One region of the Arthrobacter sp. D1-17 genome, then DNA from elsewhere that is predicted to be linked to it. Evidence: riboswitches for the same ligand, from Rfam matches in the RefSeq annotation. Region 1 holds a riboswitch; each other region holds the start of a gene.
What was found. A riboswitch is a leader RNA that binds a small molecule or an ion and turns the genes downstream of it on or off. The one in region 1 is predicted to bind thiamine pyrophosphate.
Positions count from the first base shown of each region.

Region 2: it holds a riboswitch for thiamine pyrophosphate, as region 1 does, so the genes downstream of both, thiD (bifunctional hydroxymethylpyrimidine kinase/phosphomethylpyrimidine kinase) here and M1E01_RS01325 (ECF transporter S component) in region 1, are expected to answer to the same signal.
Region 3: it holds a riboswitch for thiamine pyrophosphate, as region 1 does, so the genes downstream of both, M1E01_RS06475 (FAD-dependent oxidoreductase) here and M1E01_RS01325 (ECF transporter S component) in region 1, are expected to answer to the same signal.

Region 1 covers NZ_CP096382.1:292,110-299,858, reverse strand. Annotated here, with positions in the region: gene M1E01_RS01350 (UDP-N-acetylglucosamine 1-carboxyvinyltransferase) at 1-1,309, opposite strand, end outside; gene M1E01_RS01345 (hypothetical protein) at 1,550-1,837, opposite strand; gene M1E01_RS01340 (hypothetical protein) at 1,902-2,582, shown strand; gene M1E01_RS01335 (energy-coupling factor transporter transmembrane component T family protein) at 2,654-3,457, opposite strand; gene M1E01_RS01330 (ABC transporter ATP-binding protein) at 3,454-5,070, opposite strand; gene M1E01_RS01325 (ECF transporter S component) at 5,070-5,690, opposite strand; TPP riboswitch at 5,760-5,901, opposite strand; gene M1E01_RS01320 (heme-degrading domain-containing protein) at 6,022-6,567, shown strand; gene M1E01_RS01315 (DUF4235 domain-containing protein) at 6,604-6,867, shown strand; gene M1E01_RS01310 (peptidoglycan DD-metalloendopeptidase family protein) at 6,934-7,749, opposite strand, start outside.
Region 2 covers NZ_CP096382.1:1,781,779-1,789,527, reverse strand. Annotated here, with positions in the region: gene M1E01_RS08350 (glutamate-5-semialdehyde dehydrogenase) at 1-33, opposite strand, end outside; gene proB (glutamate 5-kinase) at 60-1,157, opposite strand; gene obgE (GTPase ObgE) at 1,222-2,811, opposite strand; gene rpmA (50S ribosomal protein L27) at 2,929-3,192, opposite strand; gene rplU (50S ribosomal protein L21) at 3,252-3,560, opposite strand; gene thiD (bifunctional hydroxymethylpyrimidine kinase/phosphomethylpyrimidine kinase) at 3,908-5,446, opposite strand; TPP riboswitch at 5,504-5,601, opposite strand; gene M1E01_RS08320 (Rne/Rng family ribonuclease) at 5,760-7,749, opposite strand, start outside.
Region 3 covers NZ_CP096382.1:1,374,768-1,382,516, reverse strand. Annotated here, with positions in the region: gene moeB (molybdopterin-synthase adenylyltransferase MoeB) at 1-262, opposite strand, end outside; gene M1E01_RS06505 (TetR/AcrR family transcriptional regulator) at 347-1,012, shown strand; gene M1E01_RS06500 (DUF3107 domain-containing protein) at 1,074-1,298, shown strand; gene M1E01_RS06495 (hypothetical protein) at 1,307-1,609, shown strand; gene M1E01_RS06490 (4a-hydroxytetrahydrobiopterin dehydratase) at 1,658-2,323, opposite strand; gene M1E01_RS06485 (thiazole synthase) at 2,391-3,203, opposite strand; gene thiS (sulfur carrier protein ThiS) at 3,209-3,445, opposite strand; gene M1E01_RS06475 (FAD-dependent oxidoreductase) at 3,442-4,926, opposite strand; TPP riboswitch at 4,918-5,039, opposite strand; gene thiE (thiamine phosphate synthase) at 5,067-5,795, shown strand; gene M1E01_RS06465 (ferritin-like fold-containing protein) at 5,854-6,540, opposite strand; gene M1E01_RS06460 (RNB domain-containing ribonuclease) at 6,582-7,749, shown strand, end outside.

The DNA.
Region 1 (7,749 bases):
GATCCAGCAGCTGCACCCGCGCCCCGAGCTTGTTCAGTTCCGTAAGATATATGGCCCGGTTCTCATAGACCCAGTCGTGGATCATAGTCTGGCCCTCCGCGTTGGCGGCGATCACGGCGAAGAACGGCAGGTTATCAATGTTCAGCCCGGGGAAGGGCATGGGGTGGATCTTGTCTTCGGGTGCCCGCAGCTCGGAGGGCCTGGTGGTGACGTCCACCAACCGGGTCCGGCCGTTGCGGGCCACGTACTCGCCCGAAACCTCAAGCTTCTGGCCCATCTGTTCCAGAGTGGCCAGCTCGATCTCCATGAACTCAATCGGCACCCGGCGGATGGTCACCTCGGAATTGGTGACGACGCCGGCGGTGATGAGGCTCATCGCCTCGATGGGATCCTCGGAAGGGAAGTACTCGATGTCATCGTCGATGGACGGCTTGCCGGTGATCTTCAGCGTCGTGGTGCCGACGCCGTCGATCTTGACGCCGAGCCGCTCGAGGTAGAAGCAGAGGTCCTGGACCATGTAATTGGGGCTGGCATTGCGGATAACGGTGGTGCCGCTGCGGTGGGCGGCAGCCATGATGGCGTTCTCGGTGACAGTGTCGCCACGTTCAGTGAGCACAAAAGAACGGTCGACGCCGTCCGCCACCGGCGCCTGCACCGTGTAGAAACCGGCGCTGGCCTGGACGGACAGTCCAAACTGGCGCAGCGCCTGCATGTGCGGCTCTACGGTCCGGATCCCGAGGTCGCATCCGCCGGCATAGGGCAGCCGGTATTCCTCGGCCTCGTCCAGCAGCGGACCGAGAAGCATGATCACGCTGCGGGTACGCCGGGCGGCCTCAACGTCCATGGACTCCAGGTCCAGGATGGCGGGCCGGCGGAGCCGGAGGCTGTTGTCATTGAGCCAGGTGCATTCGACGCCGATGCTCGAGAGCACCTCAACGATCCTGTTGACCTCCTCGATGCGTGCCAGGCGGCGCAAGGTGGTGGTGCCGCGGTTGATGAGGCTGGCACACAGAAGCGCCACCCCGGCGTTCTTGCTGGTGTTGACGTCAACAGAGCCGGAGAGGGTTTGGCCGCCTTCCACGCGGAGGTGGGTCATCTGGGACTTACCCAGCTGCACGATGCTTTGGCCGAAGATTGCCTCCAGCCGCTGGAGCATTTTCAGGCTCAGGTTCTGCTTGCCCTGTTCCATGCGGGCAACGGCGCTTTGGCTGGTTCCCAGTTCGGAAGCGAGCTGTTCCTGGGTCCAGCCCTTTTGCCCGCGGGCGTCGCGGAGCATGAGGCCAACTTGTTCGGCTGTCTGCTGAGTCATGCACCAAATATATCATTTATGAGTTACCGCTCGCGGGAAGGGCGAGTATCGGTCCGATATCGACCTGTGCCTACCCGCCTGATGAGATGATAACCCTGCTGACTTTTGATCGGCGGACCTGGCCAGCACATGGTTGTCAGCTGCCGAGAGGCAGTACTGCGCCTGGGCAAAGACTCCTGCAACGCCGGGCGGAGCGTGAGGTTACCCTTGACCTGACCGCCTGGCGGGAGCAAGCTAGCGCTAGCGGTTAGCGGCCACGATGAGGAAGTGGGAGGCCGCCATGTCCATTTTTAGATCCGCCGCGTTCCGCAGAACGCGCCCGTCCAGGCAGCAGGTCAGCGCCCTGGTGTCATTCGTTGTCGCGACTACTGTTGGATTCGTCCCCGGTCCCCGCCTGGACGACGGAACGCCCCCGGCCCCGCCGTCATCCATCACCCAGCCGTCGGCCATCATCCCGCCGTCGGCACCCTCTTCCGCTCCTTCGTCGACGGCCTCCGGTCCTTCGCCTTCCGCTACTGGCGCGCCCACCCCGACCCTGCAAGCGCAGCCGACTGCCCCCAGGGAACGGAATCCGAGAGCGCTCGGAAACGACGTGTCCTGGCCGCAGTGCAACAAGACGCTTCCCGAGAACCCCGCCTTCGCAATCATCGGCGTGAACAACGGGCTGGCGAACACCACCAACTCCTGCCTGGCTGAGCAGCTGGAATGGGCCAACAAGATCCCGGACGACATCACCGGCCAGCCCAGCGTGGCCCTGTACGTGAATACTGCCAACCCGGAAACGGATGGATCCTGGTGGCCTACCGGCAACGATTACGGCGGCAAACCCGTAGCGAACCCGTACGGCACCTGCGAAGGTGAACCGGATGCTGCATGCGCCTACATGTACGGCTGGGCCAAGGCCTTTGACGACGCCTATATGCGGGGCATCAGCGAGCCGGACGATTACCTCTGGTGGCTGGACGTGGAGACGGAGAACAGCTGGAACGGCAGCCATGAGGAGAACAGGGCGGTCCTGGAAGGCATGACGGACTTTTTCCACAGCATCGACGCCGAGGTGGGCATCTACTCCTCGGGCTACCAGTGGTGGCAGATCATCGGCACCGTCCCGGAAGGCAGCAGCCTGTATGGACTGCCGAGTTGGCTGGCCGGAGCCAGCACTGTGGACGGAGCCAGGAGCAACTGCGCCCTGCCTCCACTGACAGCCGGCGGCAAAGTAACAGTGACCCAGTTCGTTTCCAAGGGCTTTGACTACGACTACTCCTGCATCTAGGCATTCCGACGGCCGGCATTCCGGCAGGCGATTGTCCTGGACGCGTGCAGTGGTGATATGGGCGGGCAGTCCTAGGAGCCTTCCAGCCACACCATGTTCCAGGTTCCGGCCCAGACCGCGGCGGCCACGGCACCGGCCGCGATGGCCGTTCCCCCTAGCAGCACCCAGATGTCCAACCGGCTGTAAACCGATTCGCGGGCCCAGGTCCGGCCTGTGCTGCCGAAACCGCGGGCCTCCATGGTGACGGCAAGGCGGGTCGCGCGCCTGATGGCTTGAACCAGCAACCCGAAGCTTTGCCCGAGGGTGGCGCGCAGCCGCTGCCACGGGTTGCCGCGGGCTCCGACGCCACGGGCCCGCCGGGCCATCCCGATGGTCTGCCATTCCTCAGCCATCAGGCCCACCAGGCGCATTGCCGCCAGTGTTCCGAGCACGAAGCGGTGCGGCAGACGGGCTTTCTGTGCCAGGGCATCGGCGAGGTCGGTCGGATCGGTGCAGCTCATCAGCAGCACCGCCGGCAGGGCAATCGCCAGGCCCCGGAGCAGGAAACCCAGCCCCAGCTCAAGCGAACCTTCGCTCATGGACCAGATGCCGACGTCGATCAGTATCCTTCCGCTGTCCGGCGCCAGAATGGCGGTGCTCCAGCCGCCCACGGCGGCCGCGAGGATCAGGGGCCAGCCACGTTGCCAGAGCAAAGTCACCGTCAGGCCGGCGAGCGGGAAGAGCAGCAGCTCGCAGACCAGCGCTACGGTGGCGGACATCCAGTCGATGGACAGGGCGAGGACCAGCGTGATGAGGAAGACGGCGGCAAGCTTGGCCAGCGGATTGGCCCGGGTCAGCACCGCCTGGTTGCCGGAAATGATCAAGGCGGCCCTCATGATGCGGCCGCTTCCGGTGTTCCCACGCCTGGTGCATCGACGCCTGGGGGCTGAAGGTCCGCGGCGCCGAGTTTGAGCTCGGTGCCGCCGAGCACCTGCGTGAATTCCTGGTCGTGCGTCACCGACACGACGGCGATTCCGGCATCGAGCAGTTCGGACAGGAAGGAGGCGAGTTCGGCCCAGGTGTTGGCGTCCTGGCCGAAGGTCGGCTCGTCGAGCACCAGGACCTGCGGATGGGCGGCCAGAACGGTGGCCACGGAGAGCCTGCGCTTCTCGCCGCCGGAGAGTGTGTAGGGGTTGGCATCCACGAGGCCGGTGAGGCGAAGCCGCTCCAGCAGCTCGTCCACGCGCTCCTCGCCGTGTCCCAGGTGCCGGGGGCCGAACTGCAGTTCGTCCAGTACCCTGCCGGTGACGAACTGGTGCTCGGGTTCCTGGAAGACCGTGCCGATCCTGGCGATCAGGTGCTCGGCCCGCCACTTGTACGGGTCGATGCCGGCTCCGCCGCTTAGCTCCAGGGTCGCGGACACCCTGCCCTCGACAGGCGGAATCAGCCCGGCCAGGGTCAGAGCGAACGTCGATTTGCCGGCGCCGTTTGGCCCGGTGATGGTGAGGGCTTCCCCCGCGCGGACCTGTGCCGTGACGTCGCGCTGCACCGGAACCGGCGGAAGGGATGTGAAGCCGCGCCGGCGGGGCCGTTCCCTTGAGACGGCAAGTCTCTCAGCGGCGAGTAGCAGCTGGCCTGGCGCAAGACCCCCCTCGCTGCCGGCTTGCCCGGTCAGCGACCGTTCGCGGGTGGGTGGAACGTAACCGGGAACCCAGACGCCCGCGCGGATCAGCATCGTGCGGGCCTGCTGGAGGACCTGGTTCGGGGCCCCGTCAATGAGCACCGCCGGTTGCGTGTCACTGCCCGGCTGCAGCACAACGATCCGGTCCACGAGGTCCTTCCACACGGCAACCCGGTGCTCCACGACCACCAGCGTGGCGCCGGTCTTGTCGAGGCAGCGGGCCACGGCGTCCCGGACCTCCAGGACTCCGGCAGGGTCAAGGTTGGCCGTGGGCTCGTCCAGCAAAATGAGCCCGGGGCGCATCGCCAGGATGCCGGCCAGCGCGAGGCGCTGTTTCTGCCCGCCGGACAGGACCGACGTCGGATGGTCCAGCGGGAAATGTCCGAGTCCGACGTCGTCCAACGCCTCGTGCACCCGGGGCCAGATCCGTTCCCGGGGCACCGAGAGGTTTTCGGCACCAAAGGCGACATCGTCGCCGAGGCGGGAGAGAACCACCTGCGTCTCCGGGTCCTGCTGCATGAGGCCGGCACGGCCGCGCTGGGCGCGGGGAGGTTCGCCGTCGATCAGGAGGCTGCCGCTTTCGTCCGCGTCGTCGCCCGCCGCCGTGCCGCTGTCGTCGGCGGTGCTGTCGCCAAGCACCCCGGCAAGCGCGTGGAGCAGCGTGGATTTGCCGGCGCCTGAGGGCCCCAGCAGCAGCACCCGCTCCCCCGGCCGGATATCCAGGTCGAGGGCGTTGACTGCAGGTTTGGTGCGTCCGGCGTGGCGCCAACCCCAGCCGCGGGCGGTAACCGCGGCCGGGCGGACGCCGGCGTCCTGCTGTGCGGGCATCAGTTAAACACGGGCTCCGTGGCTGCCTTGCGGGAGGGGAAGGAGCTCAGCACGCCGGTCCTGGCCAGGCCGCGGGTGGCGATCCAGGACAGCGCGCCGGCAATGATGGCACCGGAGACGGCGGTAAAGATGATGTACGCCAGCTTGTCCCCGGCCGCGTAGGCGATGTTCCAACCCCACGGGGCGAACGAATCGTTCAGGCCGCAGAACAGCCCGGCGCCGGCGCCGGCCAGCAGCGAGACGGGCAGGTTGAACTTCTTGTACCGGAACGCGGCGAACACGAGCTCCGCACCCAGGCCCTGCAGCAGGCCTGAGATCAGCACCGTGGTGCCGTACTGCGAGCCCATGATCAGCTCACCGGTGGCGGCCACGGATTCGCAGAACAGCGCAGCGCCGGGCTTGCGGATGATGAGCATGCCCAGCACCGCCGGAATCATCCAGCCGCCGGCGTACAGGCCGGTCAGGGGCGGGTAGACCGCGTTCAGCGGTGCAGAGATGAGGTTGGCGCCCTGGGACCAAGCCCAGAAAATCACACCACCGGCGACGGCGATCAGCGCCGCCACCACGATGTCGGCCACGCGCCAGGTGTTGCCGGACTTCTTAGCTGTTGCTGTTGTCATGATGGTCCTCCTGAGGATCAGGAGGGGAAAGCGCTCCCCGGCTGCTGGCTTAGGGTGCCTGCTGCCGGACACTTTGAGAACTCGACTCCCTTGCGCCGGTACTAGCCGGATCAGGTTCGAGGGTCTGCGGTTGTCCGCACTCTCAGCGCCCACCTGCGGCTCTCTGGACATGCCAGTGATGCCCGACGGCGGCGCTCCCCTGTCGTAATGAATGTGCCCTTGTTGGCTGGTCCAGTTTACACCGATGATTGACCGTCAACCCGGCGGCGGCGTCACAATCCGGGCGATAGGCAGGGAGTACATGGCAATAGCCACGGAGTACATTGGGGCAATGACCGCAGAGGACTCCGGAACTCCGGCCCTATTTGATCCCGACGCCGCCGACGAACAGCCGGCGGGGGCGCTTGAGTCGCTGATCTCAGAGATTGAATCGCAGATCTCGGAACTCCAGTTCCCCCGGTTCAGCAAAGATGACGCCCTCAGCCTGGGCCTTCTGCTGGTTGAGCTCGGAAAGGACGGCCGCCTGCCCATCGCCATCGACATCTCCAAGGGCGAGCAGATGCTTTTTCATGCTGCCCTGGAAGGTGCCACCCCGGATAACGGGCATTGGGTCAAGGCCAAACGGCGCACGGCGGCACGGTATGAGGAACCGTCCCTGCTGGTTGGCCTGCGCGGCAGGGTGGGCGGAGGCCGCATTGAGGACAACGCGTGGTTCGACCAGACCACGTACGCGGCCCACGGGGGCTCCTTTCCCGTCTATGTGCAGGGCGTGGGGGCCGTGGCGACCGTGACGGTCTCGGGGCTGCCGCAGAAGGCGGACCACGACCTGGTGGTGCGGGCCCTGCGGGAAATCCTCGGGTCCATGCGGCTAGGCTAGGGACGAACCAGTAGTCACGTCGCAAGGGGTTTCGGAATGAGTTTTTTCATCAAGCTGCTTGGCACCGGCATCAGTCTGCTCGCCGGATACGCCGGCACTAGGGCCGTGGACGCCGTCTGGGAAAAAACCACAGGCCGCAAGCCTCCGAAGGGCGGCAAGGACGACGTTCCCACGACATTGCGCTCAGCCCTGACCTTCGCCTTGGTTTCAGCCTCAGTCAGCGCCGTCATCCAGGTTCTGACCAACCGCGGCACGCAGCGCGCAATCACCCGCTTCGCCAAAACCCAGGACATCGTCTAGGCACCGTCGTTATATCCGCAATGCCCTAGCCACCGCCGTTAGTCGGTGGCTAGAGGCCGCCGCAGCTTAACCGGCAGCAGGCGCCGCCGTTGCTGCCGCGTCAGGTTCCGTAGCTTGCTCCTGTGTCACGTTCCGGGCAGGAACGGGAACTGAAACCGGCGCGGACGTCGGCGCAGCACTGGGCGAAGAGGTGGGCGAAGAGGTGGGCTTCGGGGCCGCAGCAGGCGCCGGAGTGGCCGTCTTCGCGGGCGACGGAGCAGGGGAAGGCGTGGGCCGTGGAGCCGGAGCGGCGGTCTTCACCGGCAACGGAGCAGGGGAAGGCGTAGGCCGTGGGGCAGGAGCCGCCGTCCTTGCCGGCACAGCCGGCTTCACGGGCGCAACAGGCCTGGCGGCCGCCACACTCTTCGCAGGTGCCACAGTCTTCGCAGGTGCCACTGCCTTCTTTGAAAGTGCCACGGCTTTCTTTGCCGGAGAAGCAGCGGCATTGGAGACGCGGGCGTTGGAACGCGAAGGAGCCTTGGCGGTCTTGGACCGTGACGGCTTACGCTCAGCGTGGTTCACCTCATGGTTGTGGGCTTCCGCCGCCGGGACGGCCCAGGCAGGCGTGTCCTTCGCCGTCCCGGGCTTCCGGTAGTCGGTCATCGTCACGGCAGCAGCAGGATCCGCCGGATCGAGCGGCACCAGAGTCCACTCCTCAGGGTCCGTGTGGCTGCCGTTCAGGATCGTTTCGAAGTGAAGGTGGCATCCCGTTGAAGCGCCCGTGGTCCCGACTTTGGCGATGACGTCCCCGGCCTGCACCGACTCGCCCTTCCCGACCCCGATGCCCTCAAGGTGGTTGTAAGTGGTGATCAGGCCGTTGCCATGGTCGACTTCCACTCGGTT
Region 2 (7,749 bases), 1.5 Mb from region 1:
CTCTGCTGCTTGGTTCATCAGTGCCTCAGTCATCATTCAAGTCTAGGTGAGTCTGCCCGTCAGACCAGAACCAGGTCGTCAACGTGAACAACCTCACGGTCAAAGCCCCGGCCCAGGGACTCCCCCAGTTCCACGGTGGAACGCCCCAGCATCTGCGGCAGCTCATCGGCCGAGTAGTTAACAAGACCGCGGGCAATCACAGTGCCGTCGGGGGCAATCATTTCAACGGCGTCACCGGACTCAAAGTGGCCCTCAACTGCCGTGATACCCGCCGGCAGCAAGGAGGCGCCCTTGTCGCGCACAGCCTTTACTGCCCCGTTGTCGAGAAGCAGCCGGCCCTGGACATGCGCGAGGTGGGCGAGCCACATCATGCGCACGGACTTGCGGCCGCTGTTGACGGAAAACCACGTTCCCACGTCCTCGCCGGCGAGGGCTGCCGCAGCATTTTCTGTGGACGTGACCAAAGCCGGAATGCCCGAATCCGCGGCCATGATGGCGGCTTCGACTTTCGTCTGCATGCCGCCGGTGCCCACGCCGGCCTTGCCGGTCTTGCCGATGTTGACGCCCTCCAGGTCCTGCGGGCCGTCAACCTGCGGAATTCGTTTGGCGCCGCTGGAGGGGGGCCCGTCGTAGAGGGAGTCGACGTCGGACAGGAGGATCAGCGCGTCGGCGCGCACCAGGTGCGCCACGAGTGCCGAGAGGCGGTCGTTGTCCCCGAAGCGGATCTTGTGCGTGGCGACGGTGTCGTTCTCATTGACGACGGGCACGACCCCGAGGTTCAGGAGCCGGTTCAATGCCCGGAACGCATTAAGGTGGTGGCTGCGCCGCATCAGGTCATCCGCCGTCAGCAGCACCTGGCTCACGGTCACGCCGTGGGCGGCGAACGCGTGGGTGTACCGGGCCATGAGCAGTCCCTGCCCAACACTGGCTGCCGCCTGCTGGGTGGCAAGGTCACGCGGACGCTTCTCAAGTCCAAGCGGCGCAAGCCCGGCGGAGATGGCGCCCGAGGAGACCAGGATGATCTCGGTGCCCTCGTTGCTCTTGGCAGCGAGCGTGTTGGAGAGTTCGATCAGCGCCTCTTCGGAAATTCCGCCCTTGATGCTGGTGAGCGACGACGATCCGACCTTGACGACGATGCGGCGCGCCTTGGCGAGCATGCTGCGGCGGTCGGTCTTGGGCTCCTCGATGACAATTGCGGACGTATCAGACACGTGTGCGCGTTCACTCCTCATGTTGGGTGTTAAGTCCACTCTCCTTGAGCGGCCGTGCGATACGGCGCCCGCTGACTGACTCCGTCCAAATGCCCGCCTTGCGCTCGGCTTCCAGCTCGGCACGCGCCGCAGCCTTCGCCTCGCGGCGTTCGATCTGTTCCTCGCGCTTCTGGGTTCGGGTGGGGCGGTCACCGACGTCTGCAAAGCGGATGTCGGTACCGCGCGGTGATGCCAGCAGTTCGGCACCGGCCATCATTGTCGGTTCCCAGTCGAACACCACGCCGTCGTCGTCACCAATTACCACGGTGTCACCCGGCTTGGCGCCCTGCTTGAACAGCTCGGTTTCAACGCCAAGCTTGGCAAGCCGGTCGGCGAGGTAGCCAATGGCTTCCTCGTTCGTAAAGTCAGTCTGCTTGACCCACCGCACGGGCTTTTCACCCAGGACCCGGAACAGCGGCTCCAGGTTCTTTTCTTCGCGGCGGATCTTGAAGCCGGTCTCGTTCACCGCACGCGGGCGCAGCACCGGGGCATGCACCTTCGGGGGCGCGGCCGCCACCGAATCACGGGCGGCCTTAACGATCTCCGCCATGGCGAATCCAAGCTGCCGAAGGCCCTCGTGGCTCGTGGCGGAAACCTCGAACACGCGGTAGCCCCTGGATTCCAGTTCGGGGCGGACAAAATCGGCCATGTCCTTGCCGTCAGGCAGGTCCACCTTGTTCAGTGCGACCAAACGGGGCCGGTGGTTAAGCGGAACAACCTCGCCGTTGTTGCCGGCGTAGCTCATGTCGACGGCATACTTTTCGAGTTCGGCTTCGATAATGGCGAGGTCTGAGAGTGGATCTCGGTCAGATTCCAGCGTACCGCAGTCCAAAACGTGCACCAAAGCTGCGCATCGCTCGACATGTCGCAGGAAGTTGTGTCCCAGGCCCTTGCCTTCGCTGGCACCCTCGATGAGCCCGGGAACGTCGGCGATGGTGAACCGGATGTCACCGGCCTGCACAACGCCAAGGTTCGGAATGAGCGTGGTGAAGGGGTAGTCGGCGATTTTGGGGCGGGCAGCGGACATTGCCGCAATCAGGCTGGACTTGCCGGCCGAGGGGAAGCCGACCAGAGCGATGTCGGCGATGGACTTCAGCTCCAGCACGATGTCGGCAGACTCGCCCTCGATGCCGAGCAGGGCGAAGCCAGGTGCCCGCCGCTTCTGGGAGGACAGGGCTGCATTGCCGAGTCCGCCCAAGCCGCCGGCGGCCGCAATGTACTCGGTGCCTTCGCCCACGAGGTCGGCGAGGACTTCGCCGTCTTTGGTCTTGACGACCGTGCCGTCCGGGACCGGCAGGACCAAGGTCTCGCCGTTCTTGCCGCCGCGCCAGTCACCCATGCCCGGGCCGCCGTTGGTGGCGTGGCGATGAGGGGCATGGTGGTAGTCCAGCAGCGTGGTGGTCTGGGAGTCCACCCGGAGGATGACGTCGCCGCCGTTGCCGCCGTTGCCGCCGTCGGGTCCGCCGAGAGGCTTGAACTTCTCGCGGTGGACAGAGACACAACCGTGGCCACCGGTACCGCCGGATACGTGCAGTACTACGCGGTCTACAAAGCTCGCCACGGTGAATCTCCTCTGTGCTGAATGTGGCCGTGTTGGAACGCCCAAATTGATTGTAATGCGGTTAAACGACCAGTGGAGCGGGCCATCATGGCCCGCTCCACCGGTTGAGTTCTGTTGTTACTCTGCAGCTGCAGCAGCAACAATGTTCACGACGCGACGGCCGCGGCGGGTGCCGAATTCGACAGCACCGGCCTGGAGTGCGAACAGCGTGTCGTCGCCACCGCGGCCAACGCCTGCACCGGGGTGGAAGTGGGTGCCGCGCTGGCGAACGATGATTTCGCCGGCGGAAACTACCTGGCCGCCGAAGCGCTTGACGCCGAGGTACTGTGCGTTGGAGTCACGACCGTTGCGAGTGGAGCTCGCGCCCTTTTTATGTGCCATTTGGAATGCCTGCCTCTAAATTCTGGGGAATCTGCTGGAAACCTGATCAGTAACCGAAGTTACTGGATGCCGGTGATCTTGACCTTGGTCAGTTCCTGACGGTGACCCTGGCGCTTCTTGTATCCGGTCTTGTTCTTGAACTTCTGGATGACAATCTTCGGACCACGCAGGTCCTGAAGGATCTCAGCCGTAACAGTTACCTTGGCCAGGTCCGCCGCAGCAGACGTGACCTTGTCGCCGTCAACCAGGAGCAGTGCGGGCAGCTCAATGGTGCTGCCGGCTCCACCGGCGACGCGGTTCAGGGTAACGAAGTCTCCAACGGAAACCTTCTCTTGGCGGCCGCCTGCGCGGACAATCGCGTACACCACTTGGGAACTCACTTCTCTCGACGTTTATTACTAAATTTGCGTGCGGAACCGGGGGTCCGATTGTGTATGGCCTGGCTCTCGCTGTGCCTCAACGCCGTGGACTCCCCGAGGGAATCCGTGAGCTAACCCAAGAACATTACCGCTTGGAATTCCAATTGGACGGTTCCCGGGGTCATAACCCAAGTGTTGGCGTAAGCACCGAAGATCTAGATTACGCTAATTTTGCCTTCGGCCGCAAATGAGGCTGGTCCCGGCGGGTAGTCCGTGATAAGCACCACAGGGGCTTTCGCTCCAAGCCTGCCGTGACCATGCCCATTTATCTTACCGGCTTAACCGCCGGTTCCCTTTCAGCTGTGACGGCGCGGCGCGTCGAAGAAATCAACCTCGAAGCGGCAGGAGTGCCGGAAGGCAGTGAGCATCTCTCGGCGTTCCGCGTCGGAAGCTTTTCGCCCCGCTGTGTCAGTGATTGAGATGGCCTGCCGGGTGGCTGCTGCAAAACCCTCATCGGCGTAGGTGCGCAGCCACTCCGCGTAGGGGTGCCCGTCCGGGGCTCCGGCTGCCAGGAATCCGGTATGCAGGGTCTGCCCTACTTCGGCGTAGAGCCAGAAGCACGGGAGCACCGCCGCCACCAGCACCGCGTAGCTGCCGGATGCCGACGCGGCCAGGAGGTGGTCCACGTAGGCCTTCGTCTCCGGGCCAAGGCCCCTGGGGACTGTTCTGGTGCTTAGCCAGCTGCGGTGCAGCTCGGACTCGACTTCGAGGCATTGCTGGGAGGACCGGGCCCAGAAGAGCTGCTCGGCCTCGGTGGGGGCGAGCGCGCTGGCCCTGGCGAGAACCCGCGAATAGCCGTTGAGGTAGATGGCATCCTGCGCAAGGTAGTAGGCAAACTGGTTTTCCGGGAGGCTTCCCTCTGACAGCCCGCGGATGAAATCCAAACCGTAAATCGCGTCGAGGTCAGCAGCGGCCTCCGCCTGCAGCAGGGCCGCGAAGCTGCCGTCGGCGGTATCGTCTGCCTGCGGCAGATGGTGGAAGTGGTGTACCGGGCCGTTTCCGTGGCCTACCTCGAGCTGCTCGGAGGCGCGCAATGCGCCCTCCAGCCAGGGCTTGACGGTGCGCAGGGCAAGTTCCCAGTTCCCCAGCCGAGCCTGTACGGTCGCCATCGCCGAGGACAGTGAGCACCCCGTGCCGTGGCTGTTTCGGGTGGATACGCGCTGCCCCTCCACCACCACAACGTCCGCAGATAAAGCCCCACCCGTGTTCACCAGGGCGTCCGGGCAGTCAGCGCCCTCCAGGTGCCCGCCCTTGACGAGGACAATAGCCCCGGTTTCGGCCGAGAGCCGCTTTCCCTGTTCCAATGCCTCGGACCAGGTGGCCGCTTCCTGCTCACCCAGCAGCATGCCCAGTTCCGCAAGGTTAGGTGTAATGAGGTCTGCGAGAGGCAGCAGCGACCGCAGCGCCCCCTCAGCGGATTCCTGAAGGAGCCGGTCGCCGCTTGTGGCAACCATGACCGGGTCCAGGACAACGACGCCGGGACGCACCTTCTCGAGCCACGTGCGGACCGCGGTGATGATGTCCGCGTCGCCCAGCATGCCGATCTTCACGGCGTCAATGGCGATGTCGTCGCTGACCGCCGCGAGCTGCGCAGCGATGAAGCCGGCCGGCGGCACGTGGACTCCTCTGACTCCCCTGGTGTTTTGTGCCGTCAGCGCAGTGATGGCGGCCATTCCGTAGCCGCCGGTGGCTGCGATGCTTTTCAGGTCGGCCTGAATGCCGGCGCCGCCGGAAGGATCTGAACCGGCGATGGCCAGGACCCGGGGAACCCTCCGGGTGGCGGGTGAAACGTGAACGGGAGCCGCTGCTCCACGGACGTCTGCACCAAAAGACATCGTGGAGATCGAAAGCGGAGCAGTCGCCAAGGGCAGGGCAGATGTTGCAGACGATGTTGCAGTCAAGGAAGACATCCCTTCGCCGGTACTAACCGGTCAGGTTCAACGGGTTTGGATCTCAGCCGGCTCCGTGCTCGGCACCCCGTGTCAGTCCCCCAGCCTAGCCTGTCCTTCCGTCCGCGGCACTGCATGTCGGTTCGCCCGTAACTCCCGGCTTAAATGCAGCGGGCCGGCCCTGCTGTTGCAGCGCCGGCCCGCTGGCCCACTCAACGAGCGGCTGCCGGAAATTATGTTCCCGGCAGCATGCCCATGTCTACAGCTCGGAAGCGGGTACGCCTACGCCCAGAATGATGGGTCCATCCGCAGCCTGCGGACCCGCGGCCTTCTCAGTCCTGTTGTCCGCCGACGGCACTTTGGCCTCATGGGAGTGCCCGGCGGCAGCCCCGGGCACAGGCTCGTGGTGTTCCACGGACGTCTCGTTGGCCGCACCCTGCGCCCGGCTGGCGCTGCGGTTGCGCCGCGGACGGCGGGTGCGCACGGCCACGTCGGAATGGTCAGCGAACCGCTCCCTGTCGCTGTCAATAGGTGCCCGGACGGCGGCAGGTGCCGGGGCTGGCATATCGGCGCCCTTAGCGGGCTCGGTTGCCTTTGAAGGCGGAGTCGCCGCGGAAGGCCGGGCCGTCGTTGAAGGCTCGGCTTCCCTGGAGGCTTCCGGTCTCGGCTCCCCGAGGTGCGCGAAGGCTTCCTCAAGGCGGTCAAGGGTCAGCGCAGGCTTCACGGCCGGAGGCTCCGTGTGCTCCACGAAAGGAAGGACTACCTTCTCGCCGCCAAAGGTCAACACGGCGCCCGGCCGGCCCGAGATGCTTTCCGTGTCAGGTGCGCGGTGCACCAACGGGCTTTCCGGAGCGGCCGCTGAGGCAGCTGCAGCCGGACGCTGCTCCCCGGCAGCCTCCGCCTGATGGGCTGCGTCCTCGTGGAGGTGGGCAGCGTGCGCAGCGGCGGCGATGTTGGCCAGTGCTGCCCGCGTTGCCTCGGCCTTGGCGTGGCGCTCGGCTTCGCTGGGTTCGTGGTGCATGACGGCCGGTGCGGCGGGTCCGGTTTCAGCCGGTCCCTGTCCGGCCTTGCCCCGGCGCCGGCTCTTACGCTCGGTGCGTACGGCGGGCTGGTGTTCGCTGCGCGGGACATGGTGTTCGGCCGCCACCACATTGGCGCGGCGGTGCTCGACGGGCTCGTCGTGCGTGACAACGCCACGGCCTGCACAAACCTCACACTGCTCGCCAAAGACTTCCAGCAGGCCGGTGCCCATGCGCTTGCGGGTCATCTGTACGAGGCCCAACGAGGTGACCTCGGCCACCTGGTGCTTGGTTCGGTCACGTCCCAGGCACTCCACCATGCGGCGCAGCACGAGGTCACGGTTTGATTCCAGGACCATGTCGATGAAGTCGATTACGATGATGCCGCCGATGTCCCGCAGCCGCAGTTGCCGGACGACTTCCTCAGCCGCTTCCAGGTTGTTCTTGGTGACGGTTTCCTCGAGGTTGCCGCCGCTGCCGGTGAACTTTCCGGTGTTGACGTCGACCACGGTCATGGCTTCGGTGCGGTCGATCACCAGTGATCCGCCGGAGGGCAGGAACACCTTGCGCTCCAGCGCCTTGTGGATCTGCTCGTCGATGCGCCAGGCAGCGAAGATGTCCTCGTCCTTGGTCCACTTCTCGAGCCGGCCCACGAGGTCCGGGGCAACGTAGGTGACGTAGGCCTCAATGGTGTCCCAGGCTTCATCACCGGAAACGATCAGCTTGGAGAAGTCCTCATTGAAGACGTCACGGACCACCTTGATAGTGAGGTCGGGTTCGCCGTACAGCAACTCGGGAGCGAGGACCTTGGTGGACTTCGCCTGGCTTTCGATGCCTTCCCACTGGGCCCGGAGGCGGTTGATGTCGTGGGTGAGCTCTTCCTCGGATGCGCCTTCGGCGGCGGTGCGGACGATGACGCCAGCGTCTTCCGGAAGGCGGTCCTTGAGGATGCGCTTCAGGCGGTTGCGCTCGACGTCGGGAAGCTTGCGCGAGATGCCCGTCATGGAACCGCCGGGCACGTACACGAGGTAACGCCCCGGCAGGGAGATCTGGCTGGTCAGGCGTGCGCCCTTGTGGCCGACAGGGTCCTTGGTGACCTGCACCAGGACGGAATCCCCGGACTTCAGGGCGTTCTCGATCCGTCGCTGCTTGCCTTCGAGGTTCACTGCTTCCCAGTTCACTTCGCCGGCGTACAGCACTGCATTGCGCCCGCGCCCGATGTCGACGAAG
Region 3 (7,749 bases), 1.1 Mb from region 1:
GGTCGACGGCGTCATCGTCGATGATCCCGATGGTTCCTACGCCGGCAGCGGCAAGGTAGAGCAGGGCCGGGGAACCCAGCCCGCCGGCCCCGATCACGAGCACCCGGGCGTTTTTCAGGCGCCTTTGGCCAAGCGCGCCGATCTCCGGAATGATGAGGTGCCGGGAGTACCGCTCCACCTCTTCCGGCGAGAGCTCGGCTGCCGGTTCGACAAGGGGGTGCAGTGAGGTGCGTGCTGCATTTGCAGTGGACGAAAAAGCCATACTTCAATGTATGCCTGAAGATACCGTGCGGTCATATTACCTCCGGGTAAAGTGAAGTTAACTGAGATGGAAAGAAGGCCAACAGTGGTTCACGATGCACCGGCTGATCAACCTCCGGCCGCGCCCTCCTTTGCTGGAGGCCGCGTCCCCGGCCAGCGTTCTGCCCGGCTGCCACGTGATGAGCGCCGCGCCCAGCTGTTGAGGGCCGCCCAGGAAGTCTTCGTGGCCAACGGATATCACGGCGCCGCCATGGACGAGATCGCTGAGACCGCCCACGTCAGCAAGCCGGTCCTGTACCAGCACTTTCCTTCGAAGCGCGAGCTCTATCTCGCACTCCTGGACAACCACCTCAGCTCCCTGACAGACCTCATGATGGGCGCGCTTAACTCCACCACGGACAACAAAGAACGGGTCAAGGCTGTCATGAGGGCGTACTACCGCTTCATCGACAGCGACGATCAGGCGCACCGCCTTGTCTTTGAGTCGGACCTGATCAACGATGCCGACGTCAGCGCCCGCCTCGAGACGTTCAATAAGGCATTTGCCGACGCCATCGCGCACGTGATTGCCGAAGACACCAAGCTGCCACACCTGGAAGCGCAGCTGCTGGGGCGGGCCCTCGCCGGGATGGCGCACGTGAGCGCGCGCTACTGGCTCGAAACGGGCGGGAACCTGGACATCGATGTGGCCAGCGACTTGATCTACCGTTTAGCTTGGCGCGGAATCTCGCGCTTTCCCAAAGAGACCTAGACTACAAAGGGAGAACACCCTTTGACATCTAATCAACATTGACTGGCTGGGAGGCCTTGCTGTGGAAGTAAAGATCGGCATTCAAAACATCGGCCGCGAACTCGTGCTGGAATCGGCCCAGGATGCTGACGCCGTAGCCAAGGTCGTAGCAGAATCCCTCGCAAAGGGCACCGAGCTGCGCCTGACGGATGAGAAGGGCCGGCAGATCATCGTGCCGGCGAGCGTGCTGGGCTATGTCGAGATCGGTGCGGAAGAAGTCCGCCGGGTCGGCTTCGGCGCACTCTAGGGCTGACAATGCTGTCCCTCGTCATCGTCGTGCTGGTCAATGTCGCCTCGGGCTTCATCGTCTGGGCGAATGACAGGCGCCACGCCAAATACGGCATGTTCCTGCCAGCTGGCGTGGGGACCGCGGCGGGCATGGCCGCCTGGATGATCTGCATGGCGGCTGGCCTTGGCTACCAGCCGGGCCTGACCTGGATTCCATGGATAGCCCCCATGATTGCAGGCGCGGCAGCGGCTCTGGCCGCCGCCGCCTTCCTCGGCCGGAGCAGGACCAAACAGGACACACAGCGCCTCACAGAGGCCCTCAAGATGTAGCAAAACGGCAGACTGGCCGTGCCCCAAACAGGCGCCTTTCGCGCAGCATCAGCTGCGGGGCTGCTCGCCTTCTTCGGTGCACAGGCACAGTCGGTTCCCTTGAGCATCAGTGACCACCACCCAGTTGGGTGTGTGGTCACTGTCCATTGATGCGCCAGTGGCAGCCACCTTCTCCAGCACGGGACCGGATTCGGCCTTGGAGCGGTGGATGTCTACATGGAGCCGGTTGTCATTGGGCGTCCGGGTCTCCTGGAACCAGAGTCCCGGACCCCGGCCGAAGGGATCCTGCAGGCTGCCTCCCCGGCCCTGTTTGTAGGCCAGAGCAACACGCCAGACGTCGGCTATCGCCGAGGGCTCCGGCGTGTCGATACCGATTTCCACTGTCCGGTACAGCCCCGGCTCCGCGGCTGCGCCAGCGTCTGCGGCTGCATGGGTAACGGCCGCGGCGGCGGCGATGTCACGCGGGGTCACTTCGCCGCCCGCGTCGTGAGAGGTGAACCGAATAAACACACGGTTGTACCGCCAGTCCAGGTCCGGATGGTGGTCCTTCTCCTCGGCAAGACGCCCGACGCCGGCAATCAGCTCAAGCGCGCCGGCCGCCGTCGGCGTCTTGTAGACAGTGACCAGGCCGCCCAGGCGGTAGCGCCAGTCAGGCAGGCCCGACAGGGCCTCATCTATCTGGGAGCGGGTGAGGATCTCGTCCTTGGGTCCCACGTCTGACTCCTTGACGGGTAGCGGGTGAGCCTGCCCTTCCGTGCGCCCGCACACTCAGGACCCGGCCCTAGAGGAATTCGGCCCGGCCTTCCATCGCAGAAGACGCCAGCGCATGCTCGCGGCGCGGAATCCGCCCGGCCGCTTTCGCCAGCCTACCGGCGATAACAGCGTGTTTGAAGGCTTGGCCCATGAGCGCAGGGTTCTGTGCCCGGGTCACGGCCGTCGCCAGCAGCACGGCGTCACAGCCCAGTTCCATGGCCAAGGCGGCGTCCGAGGCGGTGCCGATGCCCGCGTCCAGCACCACAGGCACAGAGGCACGGGACACGATCAGCTCGATGTTGTGCGGGTTGAGGATTCCCAATCCGGTCCCGATCGGAGCGCCGAGCGGCATGACGGCGGTGGCTCCGAGGTTCTCCAGACGCAGCGCCAGAACCGGATCGTCGTTGGTGTACGCGAAGACTTTGAACCCCCGGTTGACGAGCTGCTCGGTGGCATCGACGAGTTCCACCGCGTCAGGCAGGAGAGTGTGCTCATCGGCAATGACTTCCAGTTTCACCCAGTCCGTCTCCAACGCCTCACGGGCCAGCTCCGCCGTCATGACCGCGTCCCTGGCAGTGAAGCAGCCGGCTGTATTCGGCAGGACCCGGATGTTGTTATCCAAGAGCAGCTGGAACAGGGAACCCGTTTCGGCGGGCGAATAGCGTCGCATGGCGACCGTGGTCAGTTCCGTGCCGGAGGCCAGCAGCGCCGCACCGAGGCCGTCCAGGCTGGGCGCTCCGCCTGTGCCCATGATGAGCCGGGAACTCAATTCCACTCCGTCGATAACCAGGGGGTCACTGTCTGTTCCGGGCACGGCCGGAAGCGCAGTTGTTTCAGTCATCGTCCTCATCCTCCCTGAACTGCAGTAACGAGCTCGATGTCATCGCCCTCGGTGAGCGCCGTGCTGTGCCACTGGCTGCGGGGCACCACCTCGGAATTGCGCGCCACCGCAACACCCAGACGCTGGCCGTCCGCGGCCTGCCCGTCTGAGGCAAGTTCCCGCCCCGTGATCTGGCTGACGAGCGTCGTCACGGAGGCTTCTGTCCCCACGGCGTGGGGTTTGCCGTTCAATGTGATGTTCATGCGGATTCCTTGGTTCGGTCAAATGTGACTGGGTTTGATGCGGCTGGGCCTGATACAGCCGGGCCAGGGGGCGCAGTGCCTTGTGCGGCAGCGGCCAACAGCTCCGATTGCCCGGCCGGGAACCGGCCGGGACTGAAGGCGCCCCAGCGGCTGTCCTCTACACCGTCCATCAGCTCTCGGCAGATGACGGCCGCGGCAGGCGTCAGCAGGACCCCGTGCCGGAAAAAGCCGGTAGCGATGATGAGCCCCGGAACGTGCGCTCCAAGCCCGCGGTCCGCCGTTCCGGATTCGCAGTCTGCCGCTCCGTACCCGCTCTCCTTCGCTGCGGGGACGCGGCCCAGCAGCGGCGCGTTGTCCGGCGTGCCCGGACGAGCCCGGGCGGTTGCCTCGAGAAGTTCCAGCTCCGCGATCGCCGGCACAAGGGCCTGCGCGTCCCTGAGCAGCTGGTAGACCCCTCCCGCGCTGGGAGCACCCTGCCCGTCTTCACGCTGGGTGGCGCCGACAACGACTGTCCCGTCCTGCCGCGGAACCAGATAGACCGGAACTCCTCGCACGATGCCCCGCACTGTTGCCGTCAGCAAGGGACGGAGCCGGTCCGGGACCCGCAGCCGGAGAATATCGCCGTACACCGGCCGGAGGGGAAGATTCAGGTTCTCCGGAAGACCGTCCAGCGACGCAGCCGCGAGACCATTGGCTACCACGGTTTCCGCGGCCAGCACCGTGCCGCCGCCAGCAAGCCGGACACCGCTGACCCGCCCCGCGTCCCACAGCAATGCCACGGCGTTGTCCCGTACCGCATAGCCGCTTTCCGCGCCGGCCACGGCAGTCCGCGCACCGGGAGAGTGGCGGGACAGCGCAGTTGCGCAGCTCTTTACGAGTTTTCGCGGATCAACCTGGTGGTCCGTCGGAATCTCCAGGGCACAGGAAATGCCTGGGCTTAGCAGCGGTTCACGCAGCCGGGCTGCGCGGATGGTCAGCGGTTCGACGATCAGGCCATGCGCCTGCTGCACCTGGCGAAGATCCATCAGGGTGCGCCGGTCAGCCTGGTCGACGCCGACCGCAATGGTGGGTGACGCAAGGTAGCCTGTGTCCTCCCTGCCATGGTCTGGCTTGAGGGGGTCTGGCCGCATGGCATCGAGCGTCGCTACGAAGCCAGGCCACAGCGCGGAGGATTCGAGCATGAGCTCGAGGAGTTCCTCCTCCTGGTAATGCAGTTCGCTCACAGGGGCGAGCATGCCCGCTGCTGCCCAGCTGGCACCGGTTCCGGGCGCCTCATCGATGAGGACCACCGAGCGTCCTGAGCGTTTGGCCTCCCAGGCTATCCCGTGGCCGATCACACCGCCGCCAATGACGGCGACGTCGGCGTGCAGAGGTTCGATGCTGTGCAAAGGTTTAGTGGCGTACGGGCTGCCAGCGGCAGATGTCCTGGCATCGCCGGACGTGAGGTCAATGGCAGATGCGCCACCGGTTCCAGGCTTCATGCAATTCCTTCCCTACGCCGGTACTAACCGGATCAGGTCAAGCGGTCGGCTCTGACGCCCTCTCAGCCCTGCGCCGTTTATGACAGCTGCAGCGGGCTCCCGCGGTACGGACCCAGTTTAGAGGAACTAGGCTGGTTGCCATGACCGCGCATGAACTCACCGATTCCGCCCGCCTGTACCTTTGCACGGACGCCCGCAAGGACCGCGGCGACTTCGCAGACTTCGTCAACGCCGCCTTCTCCGGCGGCGTGGATATCATTCAGCTCAGGGACAAGACTATTGAGGCAGCCGAGGAACTGGAGCTCCTCGAGGTTCTCCGCGAGATCGCCGGACGGCACGGCCGGCTCTGGGCCGTCAACGACCGGGCCGACATCGCCGCCTTGGCCGGCGCTCCCGTGTTCCACATCGGACAGAAGGACCTGCCCCTGCGCGCGGCCCGGCAGGTGCTGCCCGGTTCTCCGGCAATCGGTCTCTCCACCCACTCCCCCGACCAAATTGATGACGCCATCGCCACAGCGCAGGCGCCGGAAGGCCTCGACTACTTCTGCGTCGGCCCCGTGTGGGCAACCCCCACGAAACCCGGAAGGACCGCCGTCGGACTTGACCTCGTGCGTTATGCCGCCGAGGCTGCCCACAGGGCCCGTGGCGAAAGCGGCCGGCGGCTTCCGTGGTTCGCTATCGGCGGGATCGATCTCAGCAACGTGGAACAGGTGGTGGCGGCGGGCGCCGAGCGCATCGTCGTGGTCAGGGCCATCACCGAGGCCCCGGACCCGGCGGCTGCCGCGGCACAACTCATTGCCGCCCTCGACGCCGGAGCGGCTGGTGCCGCGGGAGCCGCACCCAGGGCCTCCGGCGCCGTCAGGGCCTAGGGCGCATTACGCGCGGGAGCCCCGGCCACTGCTCAGGGCGCACAAAGGAGACACAACGTCAGCTGCTCAGTCCCAGCTCCACCATGCGCTTCGAGTGGTTTTCGGCAAGTTCCGCGGTCAGCGCGCGCACTGCCTCCCGGACTGAGGCATCGTCAGCTCCGCTGTCCGCGGCCGCGATCAAATCGGGCAGGAACGCGTGTTCGTACCCCACCCGCTGCGCCTGGGTCAGGGCTTCGCCCAGTAGCCGCCGTCCCCACAGCGCGAGTCTGGAGGCGAGCCGCGGATCATCCGCAAGGGCCCCGCGCAGACGTTCGCGGAGGACTATTGTTGCTTCCTCGGTTGCTTGGACCTGGGCAATCAGGTCACGGCTCCCCGGATCCACATACCGGGCTACTGCCTGGTAAAAGTCTGCCGAGACGGTATCGACGACGTAGGCCTTCATTAGCGACTCGTACCAGTCAGCGGGCCGGGTTCGTTCATGGAAATGGTCCACGGCGGCCTGGAACGGGAGCATCGCGTCCTCGACGTCCACTCCCATCTCAGCCAGCTTTGCGCTGACCAGCTCGTAGTGCTGGAACTCGATGACCGCGATGCGGCCAAGCACGGCGCGGTCGTGAAGCGTAGGAGAATAGCGGGCGTCCGACGAAAGCCGCTCGAAAGCGGAAAGCTCACCATATGCCATGACGCCGTACAGGTCGGCCACGAAACGGTCATACCGAGCAGTGCCAGTCGAGGTTGTGCCCATAATCCAAGACTAACCGCGGAAATCCGACTAACCTGATTTTCGTGCCACATCATCGTCTCTCTCCCAGCGTCCACGAACAGACCAACGCCCTGGCGGAGGCCCTGAGTGCGCTGCGGACGGAACTGGAGCTGCCCGGGCCGTTCCCTGAGGACGTCCTTAAAGAAGCCGAAGCGGCTGTGGCTCAGCTGCAGCTTCCCGGGCTGGACCTCACCGACGTCGAATTCCTGACTATCGACCCGCCATCGTCAACGGATCTGGACCAGGCACTCTTCATCGAGCGAACCGGGGACGGCTACCGGATTCTGTACGCCATCGCCGACGTACCGTCCTTCGTCGCCCCCGGCGGCGCGCTCGACGCCGAAACCCGCCGCCGCGGCCAGACCTTCTACGCCCCGGACGGCCGGATTCCCCTGCACCCCGAAGTCATCAGCGAAAACGCGGGCAGCCTGCTGGCAGGTCAGCTGTGTTCGGCGTTCGTGTGGGAGTTCGCGCTCGACGCCGCTGCCGAGGTAGTCTCCGTATCGGTGCGGCGCGCCTCGGTCCGCAGCCGGGCGAAGCTGAGCTACAAGGGCGCGCAGGAAGCGCTGGACGCGGGAACCGCGTCGCCCGTGCTGCAGCTCCTCCGCGAGGTGGGGATCAAGCGCGTGGAACTGGAAAGGGCCCGGGACGGCGCCAGCCTGAATATGCCGGACCAGGAGATCGTACAGCTACCCGACGGCGGCTATGAGATTGTCGCGGCGCCGCAGCTTCCAGTGGAGGACTGGAACGCCCAGATCTCGCTGATGACCGGCATGGCCGCCGCCTCCCTGATGCTTGACGGCAAGGTAGGCATCCTGCGCACGATGCCCGCCCCTGACGAACGGTCGCTGGCGCATTTCAGGCGTCAGACGGCGGCGTTGGGAAAGCCTTGGGACGGAACGGTCAGCTACGGCGAGTACCTGCGGACACTGGATCCGACGGACCACCGGCAGCTGGCCATCCTGCACTCTGCCGGCATGCTCTTCCGCGGAGCCGGCTACACCTATTTCGATGGCACTGTTCCCGAGGACGCCATCCAGGCTGCCATCGGCACAGCCTACGCCCACACCACAGCTCCGCTGCGCCGTCTGGTCGACCGGTTCGTCCTTGTCATCTGCGAGGCGCTGAGCAACAACAGAGCTGTGCCCTCCTGGGCCCGGGAGGCTCTGCCGTCGCTGCCGGAAATAATGG